Regions from separate parts of the Streptomyces sp. NBC_01515 genome, predicted to be linked through region 2. Evidence: riboswitches for the same ligand, from Rfam matches in the RefSeq annotation. Region 2 holds a riboswitch; each other region holds the start of a gene.
The links. Region 2 has a riboswitch for cobalamin ahead of metE (5-methyltetrahydropteroyltriglutamate--homocysteine S-methyltransferase). Riboswitches for the same ligand answer to the same signal wherever they lie in the genome.

Region 1 (3,267 bases), 8.2 Mb from region 2:
GCCAGGTGAGTTCGGGCCCGCGAGTGTAACGCGCGGAGCTGGTCTCAGGTGCGGTGGGGGACCACGGCCACCGGGCACGCGGTGTGTTCCAGTACGGCGTGCAGGGTGGGCCCGAGTGTCGTGCCCGCGCGGCCGATCACCAGCAGTTCCGCCGAGGCCGGGACCGACGCCTGGACCAGGGCGGCCGCCGGGCTCTGGAGACGGAGATCCTCGTAGACACCCACGTGCGGATACTTCTCCCGCCAGGGCCGCAGCGCGTCCGAGAGGCGTTGCGTCTCCTGGTCCTCCCAGCGTCCTCGGTCCTTCTCGGGCGGTGCGTACGGCATCCAGTGCTCGGCGGGCGAGGGCAGCCGCCAGGCGTGGACGACGTGCAGGCCGGTGTCGCGTCGGCAGGCGGCGTCGAAGGCGAAGTCGACGACGGCGCCGGGGAGTTCGCCGCCGTCGACCCCCAGCGTCACGCCGTACGGTGACCGCGGGCGACGGCTGTGGACGGACCCGCTCGGCACCAGCACCACCGGCCGCTCGGAGTGCTCGGCGACCCCGTGGGCCACGGAACCGAGGGCCAGGCCCGCGAAACCGCCCGTACCGCGCAGCCCGAGGACCGTGCAGTCCGCCTCGGCGGTCAGGGGGAGCAGGGCCGGCACGACCTCTCCGGTGAGGGCGACCACCTCGGCCCGGAGTTCGGGGTGGTCCTTCGCGAGGGACGTGACGAGGGCGTCGGGAGAGGGCTCGCGGAAGTAGGGCCAGGTGGTGAGGAGTTGCTCGTCGGGGAGTGTCGAGACGTGGACGACCCGCAGGGCGAGTCCACGCAACCCGGCTTCCGTTGCTGCCCAGTCGGCCGCGATGCGACTGTCCGCGGAACCGTCGACACCGACAACGATCAGTTGGGCCATGGCCGTTGGACCTCCGTGCGAGCGGGTCGGGGCCTCTACGATCCGCCGCGCGGAGCGTGCCGCACAGGGGTCGGACGGAACCGGGGGAAAGTCCAGCGGTACCGGTACAGAGCGGCAGTGGTTCAGGAGCACCTCCGTGCCGCACCCCGCAGCGGGAGCCGACCGCCGATCTTGATACGTTGGCCGGGCCAGTCGCGCCACAACCGAGGCCAGGGAATCCGGTGGGAATCCGGAACTGACGCGCAGCGGTGAGGGGGACGGGCGGGGCAATCCACGCCACTGGGGCGACGCGGGCCGGCCGAGGGAGCCGGTGTGCGACGCGCCGGGAAGGCGCCCCGTCCGGACGAACCCGAGTCCGAAGACCTGCTGGCACCTTCTCGCCCTCGGCGAGGGGGAGTTCGTAGGCCAGGCTCCGCGTTCGAGCCCCGACAGGCAAGGCATGCCCGTGATCCGTACCGCCCCCGTCCCACTGCGCCGCCGTACCGCGGCCCTCCTCGTCGCGCCCGCCCTGCTGCTCACCGCGTGCGGCGGATCCGACGGCGACAGCGCCGACGGCGAGACGGAGAAGTCCGCCGCGGGCTTCCCGCTCACGCTCACCGACTGCGGGCACAAGGTCACGGTGAAGTCGGCCCCCGAGCGGGTCGTCTCCCTCAACCAGGGCACCACCGAGATCCTGCTCTCCCTCGGCCTCGCCGACCGCATCGCCGGCACCGCCACCTGGACCGACCCGGTGCTCAAGGGCCTGGAGAAGGCGAACGCGAGCGTGCCGCGCCTCGCCGACAACGCCCCCTCCTTCGAGAAGGTCCTCGACGCCGAACCCGACTTCGTCACCGCCTCCTTCGTCTCGACGCTCGGCAAGGGCGGAGTCGCGACCCGCGAACAGTTCGAGAAGCTGGGCGTGCCGACGTACGTCTCGCCGTCCGACTGCGCGGGCAAGGACAACGACAGCGGTGGCGACGGTTCGCGCAGCACACCGCTCACGCTCGACAGCGTCTACGGCGAGATACGCGACCTGTCCCGCGCGATGGGCGTGAAGGCGCGCGGCGACCAGCTCGTGGCCCAGCTGAAGGCGCGGGTGACCAAGGCCACCACCGGCCTCGACGCCTCCGACACCACCCTCATGTACTGGTTCGCCAACGCTCAGTCGCCCTACCTGGCGGGCTGCTGCGGCGCCCCCGGCGCCATCACCCGCACCGTCGGAGCGAAGAACGCCTTCTCCGACACCCACGACGAGTGGCCCCAGATCAACTGGGAGACCGTCGCCGACCGCGACCCCGACGTCATCGTCCTCGGCGATCTGACCCGCAAGTCGCAGACCGCCGAGACCGCCAAGGCGAAGATCCACTTCCTGGAGACCAACGCGGCCACCCGCAACCTCACCGCCGTCAAGAAGAAGCGGTACATCCTGCTCAGCGGCCAGGCGATGAACCCCTCCATCCGCACCGTCGAAGGGATCGAGCAGGTCGCCGCAGGCCTGCGCGACTTCGGACTCGCCAAGTGACCGTCCGCACCCTGCTGTTGACGGGTGGCGGGCTCATCGCGCTGCTGGTCTCCGTGGCCTTCGCGGTGACCATCGGCCCCGCCGACATCTCCACGGCCGACGTGTGGGCGTCCATCGCGTCCCACCTCGGCGGCGGCGAGAGCACGCTCGCCCCGCTCAGGGACGGCATCGTCTGGGACCTGCGCATGCCGCGCACGCTGCTCGCCGCCGTCTGCGGTGCCGGGCTCGCGTTGTGCGGCGCGGTCATGCAGTCCCTGCTGCGCAATCCGCTGGCGGACCCGTTCGTGCTCGGCGTCTCGTCCGGGGCGTCCACGGGGGCGGTCGCTGTGGTCGTGCTCGGGGTGGGCGGCGGGGCGGTGTCGCTGGCGGCGGGCGCGTTCGTCGGTGCCCTGCTCTCCTTCGGGCTGGTGATGCTGCTCAGCCACAGCCTCGGCGCGAGCATGGACCGGGTGGTGCTGTCCGGCGTGGCGGCCATGCAACTCTTCTCCGCGCTCACGTCGTTCACGGTGCTGACGTCGGCGGACGCCGAGACCACCAAGGGTGTGCTCTTCTGGCTGCTCGGCTCGCTGTCCGGCGCGGACTGGGGTCAAGTGCTGCTGTGCGCGGGCGCGTTGGCGCTCGTGCTGGTCGTCTGCCTGGGCCATGCCACCACGTTGGACGCGTTCGCCTTCGGCGAGGAGGCAGCGGCAGGCCTCGGCGTGAACGTCGCCCGAACCCGGCTGATCCTGCTGTGCGCCACCGCGCTGCTCACCGCCGTCCTGGTCAGCTGCGCCGGGGCGATCGGCTTCGTCGGCCTGGTCCTGCCGCATGTCACCCGTGCGTTGACCGGTTCCGGGCATGTACGACTGCTGCCGGTCACCACGCTGACCGGAG
Region 2 (3,267 bases):
CGCGGCGGCCGTGTTCCCGCCCGGGACAGTGATCCCGGACGCGGCCTACGACCTCGTACAGCGCCTGGCCGCCGACCTCGGGCACACCCCGTGATCGAGGTCGACACCTATGTGAAGGGCGTACTCGACGGCAAGCGGGCCCTGGTGGCCCGCGCCATCACCCTCGTCGAGTCGACCAAACCCCAACACCGGGTCATGGCCCAGGAGTTGCTGACCGAACTCCTCCCGCACAGCGGCCAGGCCCGCCGGATCGGCATCAGCGGCGTACCGGGCGTCGGCAAGTCGACCTTCATCGACGCGTTCGGCACACTGCTGACCTCACAGGGCTTCCGGGTCGCGGTGCTGGCCGTGGACCCGTCGTCGACCCGCACGGGCGGCTCGATCCTCGGCGACAAGACCCGCATGGAACGCCTGGCCGTGGACCCGGCCGCCTTCGTCCGCCCCTCCCCCACCGCCGGCACGCTGGGCGGCGTGGCGAAGGCGACCCGCGAGTCCATCGTGGTGATGGAGGCGGCGGGCTACGACGTCGTCCTCGTCGAGACGGTAGGCGTGGGCCAGTCGGAAACGGCGGTCGCCAACATGGTCGACTCCTTCCTGTTGTTGACCCTGGCCCGCACCGGCGACCAATTACAGGGCATCAAGAAGGGCGTCCTGGAACTGGCGGACGTCATCGCCGTCAACAAGGCGGACGGCCCGCACGAGCGCGACGCGAAGAGCGCGGCACGTGAACTGGCAGGCGCACTACGGCTGATGCATCCCGCCGACGCGGCCTGGACCCCGCCGGTACTGAGCTGCAGCGCACGCGAGGGCACCGGCCTGGACACGGTCTGGGAACGCCTGGAACAACACCGCTCACTGCTGGACTCCACGGGCCGCCTGGCTGCCAAACGCAGCGAGCAGCAGGTGGACTGGACATGGACGATGGTCCGAGAAGAACTCCTGGGCCGCCTGCACTCAGATCCGACGGTCCGCGCGCTGGCTCCGGACCTCGAACGCCAGGTACGCGAGGGCGAGTTGACAGCAACCCTGGCGGCCGAGCAAATCCTCCGAGCCTTCGGAACCCCGCCCAACTGACCCCACCCTGTTTTTTAGGGGCGCGGGGCTGTATCGATTTGCGGCTCCGCCGCGTGGGCGCGACCAGCCCCCACCGGCCGTCAGCCAAAAATCGACGCACCCACCCCAAACCCTTTAGGCTGGCCGCGCAGCTGGTTCGCCCCGTCAGCCAGACGGACGCGTCGCAAGAGGGAACCCGGTGAGATTCCGGGACTGCCCCGCAGCGGTAAGCGGGAACGACCGCCGTCATACGCACTGGGCCCCACAACAGGACCTGGGAAGCGACGGCCAGTAGGTGACCTCCGGTCCAAACGGAGGCCGTGCCCGCAAGTCCGAAGACCTGCCACCTGCCCGCACGCGAAGCATTCGCGCGCGGAATCCCGGTGACCTCGTGGGCGGGTCGGCGTACACACGGGCGGTCACCATCCCCCGGTCTACGAACCTTCGCGCTCACGTCCCGACACCGGGATCCAGGGAGATATCTCGCGAAGGAGATTTCCGTGACACCGAAGTCCGCAGCCGCGGCAGCACGGGCCACCGTCTACGGCTACCCCCGCCAGGGCAAGGGCCGAGAACTCAAGAAGGCCATCGAGGGCTACTGGAAGGGCCGCGTCGACGCCGACGCCCTCCGGGCCACCGCAGCCGAACTGCGCCGCACGAACTGGCAGCAACTGGCCGAGGCCGGCATCCACGAGGTCCCGACCGGCGACTTCTCGTACTACGACCACGTCCTCGACACCACCGTCATGGTCGGCGCCATCCCCGAACGCCACCGCGCCGCCGTCGAACTCGACGCGCTGGACGGCTACTTCGCGATGGCGCGCGGCACGCAGGACGTGGCGCCGCTGGAGATGACGAAGTGGTTCGACACCAACTACCACTACCTCGTGCCCGAGTTGGGCCCGGACACCGTCTTCACCACCGACTCCACCAAGCAGGTGGCGGAGTTGAAGGAGGCTCTCGCCCTGGGCCTGACCGCCCGCCCGGTGCTCGTCGGCCCGGTCACCTACCTCCTGCTCGCCAAGCCCGCGCCCGGGGTGGCCACGGACTTCGATCCGCTGACCCTCCTGGACCGGCTGCTGCCCGTGTACGCCGAGGTCCTCGCCGACCTGCGCGCGGCGGGCGCGGAATGGGTGCAGCTCGACGAACCCGCCCTGGTCCAGGACCGCACCCCGGCCGAACTCAGCGCCACCACCCGCGCGTACCGCGACCTCGGCGCCCTCACGGACCGGCCGAAGCTGCTGATCGCCTCGTACTTCGACCGGCTCGGCGACGCGCTGCCGGTCCTCGCGAAGGCGCCCGTGGAGGGCCTCGCGCTCGACTTCACCGAGGCCGCCGCCGCCAACCTGGACGACCTCGCCTCCGTAGGCGGACTGCCCGGCAAGCGGCTGATCGCGGGCGTGGTCAACGGCCGTAACGTCTGGGTCAACGACCTCACCAAGTCCCTTGCCACACTGGGCACGTTGCTCGGTCTGGCCGACCGGGTCGACGTGGCCGCCTCCTGCTCGCTGCTCCATGTGCCGCTCGACGCGACCGCCGAGCGGGACATCGAGCCGCAGATCCTGCGCTGGCTCGCGTTCGCACGGCAGAAGACGGCCGAGATCGTCACGCTCGCCAAGGGATTGACCCAGGGCACCGACACGATCACCGCCGAACTCGCCGCCAACCGCGCCGACTTGGCCTCCCGAGCCGGTTCGGCGCTCACCAGCGACCCGGCCGTACGGGCGCGGGCCGCCGCGGTCACGGATGCCGACGGCCGCCGCTCCCAGCCGTACGACGAGCGGACTTCGGCGCAGCGTGCGCATCTCGGGCTGCCGCCGCTGCCGACGACCACGATCGGCTCGTTCCCGCAGACCGCCGAACTGCGCACCGCGCGGGCCGACTTGAGGGCGCGGCGGATCGACACGGCCGGTTACGAGGAGCGGATCAGGGCGGAGATCGGCGAGGTCATCTCCTTCCAGGAGAAGACCGGCCTGGACGTCCTCGTGCACGGCGAGCCCGAACGCAACGACATGGTCCAGTACTTCGCCGAGCAGCTGACGGGGTACCTCGCCACGCAGCACGGCTGGGTCCAGTCCTACGGCACCCGTTATGTCCGCCCGCCGATCCTGGCCGGCGACATCTCCCGCCCCGAACCGATGACGGTGCGCTGGACGACGTACGCCCAGTCCCTCACCGCACGCCCGGTCAAGGGCATGCTCACCGGACCGGTCA
Region 3 (3,267 bases), 5.7 Mb from region 2:
CGGCACCGGCGCGGTCCACGGCGACGTCCTGGTCACCAAGGTCCTGCTCCCGGCGGTCGCCGCCCCGATCGTCGCGGGCATCGCGGCGATGCTCGCCACCCGCTTCTCCTACGCCCTGAGCCGCAACGCCGGGGGCAAGGCCGCCGACAGGGGCTTCCGCGCCGGCCAGATCGCCTCCGCCGGACTGGTCTCGCTGGCCCACGGCACGAACGACGCGCAGAAGACGATGGGCATCATCACCCTGGCCCTGATCGCCGGCGGCTCCATCGCCCCCGACTCGGACCCGCCCACCTGGGTCATCCTCTCCGCGGGCCTCGCCATCGCGATGGGCACCTACATCGGCGGCTGGCGCATCATCCGCACCATGGGCAAGGGCCTGACCGACCTCCAGCCGCAGCAGGGCTTCGCCGCCCAGACCAGCGCCGCCGCGGTCATCCTGGCCTCCTCGCACATCGGCTTCTCGCTCTCCACCACGCACGCCGTCTCCGGCTCGGTGATGGGCGCGGGCCTCGGCCGCAAGGGCGGGGTCGTCCGCTGGTCGACCGCGACCCGGATGTTCGTCGCCTGGGGTCTGACGCTGCCGGCCGCCGCGCTGGTCGGCGCGCTCGCCGAGTCCGTGACCGACCTCGGCGACTGGGGCACCGCGCTGGTGGCCGTCTTCCTGGTCGCCTCCAGCGCCGGCATCTGGCTGCTCTCCCGCCGCCAGGTCGTCGACGCCTCGAACGTCAACGAGATCGACGAACCGGCCGGCGTGATCACCACCGCGATCGCCGCCGTGACCCCGCCGCCCCCGTCGGTCGCCCTCTCCGAAGGCCTCACGGCGACGATCCCCTCGCCGCCCGTGAACCCGGCCCCCATCGTGCAGTCCGACCCGGCGACACCGCCGGCCGCCGCCGTCTGAGCCCCGCGCCCCGGACACGAAGGAACGAATCAGCATGCACATCGACTGGGCAGCCCTCGGCTCCGTCTTCGGCGTCAGCCTCGTCGCCACCGTCTCCCTGGTGGCCGTCTTCACCCTCGGCATCGTCGGCCTCTCCCGCCGCGAACGCGCCACCGCCCAGGGCGACTCCGCGCCCCTCGCCCTGACCGGCGCGTACGCCTGCTTCGCGGCCTGCGCGGCGGCGGTGGCGTACGGGATCTATCTGATCGTGGCCTGACCGGCCGCCAGTCGAACGGAACGTGGGGTGCGGGACGGATCGCCGTCCCGCACCCCACGTCCGCGTGACCCCTCCGATCCCTCGCGTGTGGGCATCAGCACACTCCGTCCCCGCAGGTCAACAGCAAGTTGACGGCCCTTCCAACAGCATGGTGGACTGCCGGAGCCATATACGGCGGCAGGAGAGGAAGCCGGTGCGAATCCGGCGCGGTCCCGCCACTGTCACCGGGGTAGACACCCCCGGGAGCCAGGAACTCTCACCGCCGGTCTCGTCGAACCAGGGCGTGGACACCCTGAGTGAGGACATATCGCCATGCTCGGCTGTCGTTCGAGGTCCCGTACCCGCACCGTGTCCGATCCAGCGATCGGCTGACCCGATGCGTGCCGATCGCGTCTTCGCGTACGGCGCCGCCGCCGGCCTCCTCGGTGACCACCTGCTCGGCGATCCCCGCCGCGGGCATCCGGTCGCCGCCTTCGGCCGTGCCGCGGGCGCCGTGGAACAGGTGCTGTGGCGCGACCACCGGGGCTGGGGCGCCCTGCACACCGCCGTGTGCGTCGGTGGCACCATCACCCTCGCCGCCGCGGCCACTTCGGCCCTACGACCGTCCCGTACGGCCTCTGCCGCCCTCACCGCCGCCGCCACCTGGGCCGTCGTCGGCGGGACCTCCCTCGCGCGCGAGGCCGGGGTCATCGGGCGGGCGCTGGAGGCCGGTGACATCGACGGTGCGCGGGCCCGGCTCCCCCACCTCTGCGGGCGGGACCCGCAGTCCCTCGACGCCGACGGGATCGCCCGGGCCGTCGTCGAGTCCGTCGCCGAGAACACCTCCGACGCGGTCGTCGGCGCCCTGGTCTGGGGCGGCATCGCGGGCGTCCCGGGCCTGGTCGGCTTCCGGGCCGTGAACACCCTCGACGCGATGGTCGGCCACAAGTCGGCCAAGTACCGCCGCTACGGCTGGGCTTCGGCCCGCCTCGACGACGTCGCCGGCTGGCCGGGCGCCCGCCTCACCGCCGCCCTCGCGACCGTCGCGGGCGGCGACCCGCGCGGCGCCGCCCGCGCCTGGCGCACCGACGCCCGCAAACACCCCAGCCCCAACGCAGGCCCCGTGGAGGCCTCCTTCGCGGGAGCCCTCGGCGTACGCCTCGGCGGGACGCTCTCCTACGGCGGCCGGGTCGAGCACCGGCCCGTGCTGAACGGCGACGGACGCGCCGTCGCCGTACCGGACATCGCGCGTGCCGTACGGCTGTCCCGGCGCGTCGGTCTGCTCGCGCTCGGGGTCAGTGTCGCCGGGCGGCTGCTGGTGAAGGGGCTGAAGTCATGAGCGGCGGTGGGTTGTTGGTGGCCGGCACCACCTCGGACGCCGGGAAGAGTGTCGTCACCGCCGGGATCTGCCGGTGGCTGGTGCGGCAGGGTGTGAAGGTCGCGCCGTTCAAGGCGCAGAACATGTCCCTGAATTCGTTCGTGACGCGCGAGGGTGCCGAGATCGGGCGGGCGCAGGCCATGCAGGCCCAGGCGTGCCGGATCGAGCCGACCGCGCTGATGAATCCCGTGCTGCTGAAGCCGGGCAGCGACCGCACCAGCCAAGTCGTGCTGATGGGCAGGCCCGTTGGCGAGATGAGTGCCCGCGGCTATCACGGCGGGCGGCAAGAGGCCCTGCTCGGGACCGTGTTGGACTGTCTCGCCGAGTTGCGGGGCACGTATGACGCGGTGATCTGTGAGGGGGCCGGTTCGCCCGCGGAGATCAATCTGCGGCGGACCGACATCGTGAACATGGGCATCGCGCGCAATGCCCGACTGCCCGTGCTCGTGGTCGGCGACATCGACCGCGGGGGCGTCTTCGCCTCCTTCTTCGGGACCGTCGCGCTGCTCAGCCCCGAGGACCAGGCCTTCGTCGCCGGGTTCCTCGTCAACAAGTTCCGGGGCGATGTATCGCTGCTGGAACCGGGGTTGGAGATGCTGCTCGGCCTCACCGGGCGGCGGACGTACGGCGTGCTGCCGTTCCGGCACGGGCTCGGGATCGACGAGGAGGACGGGCTGCGGATCTCGCTGCGCGGCACCGTGCGCGAGTCGAACACCGCGCCGCCGGTCGGCGAGGACGTGCTGCGGGTCGCCG

Region 1: linked by a shared signal. The riboswitch ahead of OG407_RS02255 (ABC transporter substrate-binding protein) and the one ahead of metE (5-methyltetrahydropteroyltriglutamate--homocysteine S-methyltransferase) in region 2 are both predicted to bind cobalamin.
Region 3: linked by a shared signal. The riboswitch ahead of OG407_RS13825 (cobalamin biosynthesis protein) and the one ahead of metE (5-methyltetrahydropteroyltriglutamate--homocysteine S-methyltransferase) in region 2 are both predicted to bind cobalamin.

Annotation. Positions count from the first base shown of each region.
Region 1 is NZ_CP109416.1:584,806-588,072, reverse strand. Features, by position in the region: gene OG407_RS02260 (universal stress protein) at 45-893, opposite strand; cobalamin riboswitch at 1,066-1,279, shown strand; gene OG407_RS02255 (ABC transporter substrate-binding protein) at 1,333-2,394, shown strand; gene OG407_RS02250 (FecCD family ABC transporter permease) at 2,391-3,267, shown strand, end outside.
Region 2 is NZ_CP109416.1:8,813,127-8,816,393, reverse strand. Features, by position in the region: gene scpA (methylmalonyl-CoA mutase) at 1-94, shown strand, start outside; gene meaB (methylmalonyl Co-A mutase-associated GTPase MeaB) at 91-1,074, shown strand; cobalamin riboswitch at 1,190-1,416, shown strand; gene metE (5-methyltetrahydropteroyltriglutamate--homocysteine S-methyltransferase) at 1,554-3,267, shown strand, end outside.
Region 3 is NZ_CP109416.1:3,123,149-3,126,415, forward strand. Features, by position in the region: gene OG407_RS13815 (anion permease) at 1-901, shown strand, start outside; gene OG407_RS13820 (hypothetical protein) at 936-1,157, shown strand; cobalamin riboswitch at 1,292-1,434, shown strand; gene OG407_RS13825 (cobalamin biosynthesis protein) at 1,534-2,475, shown strand; gene OG407_RS13830 (cobyric acid synthase) at 2,472-3,267, shown strand, end outside.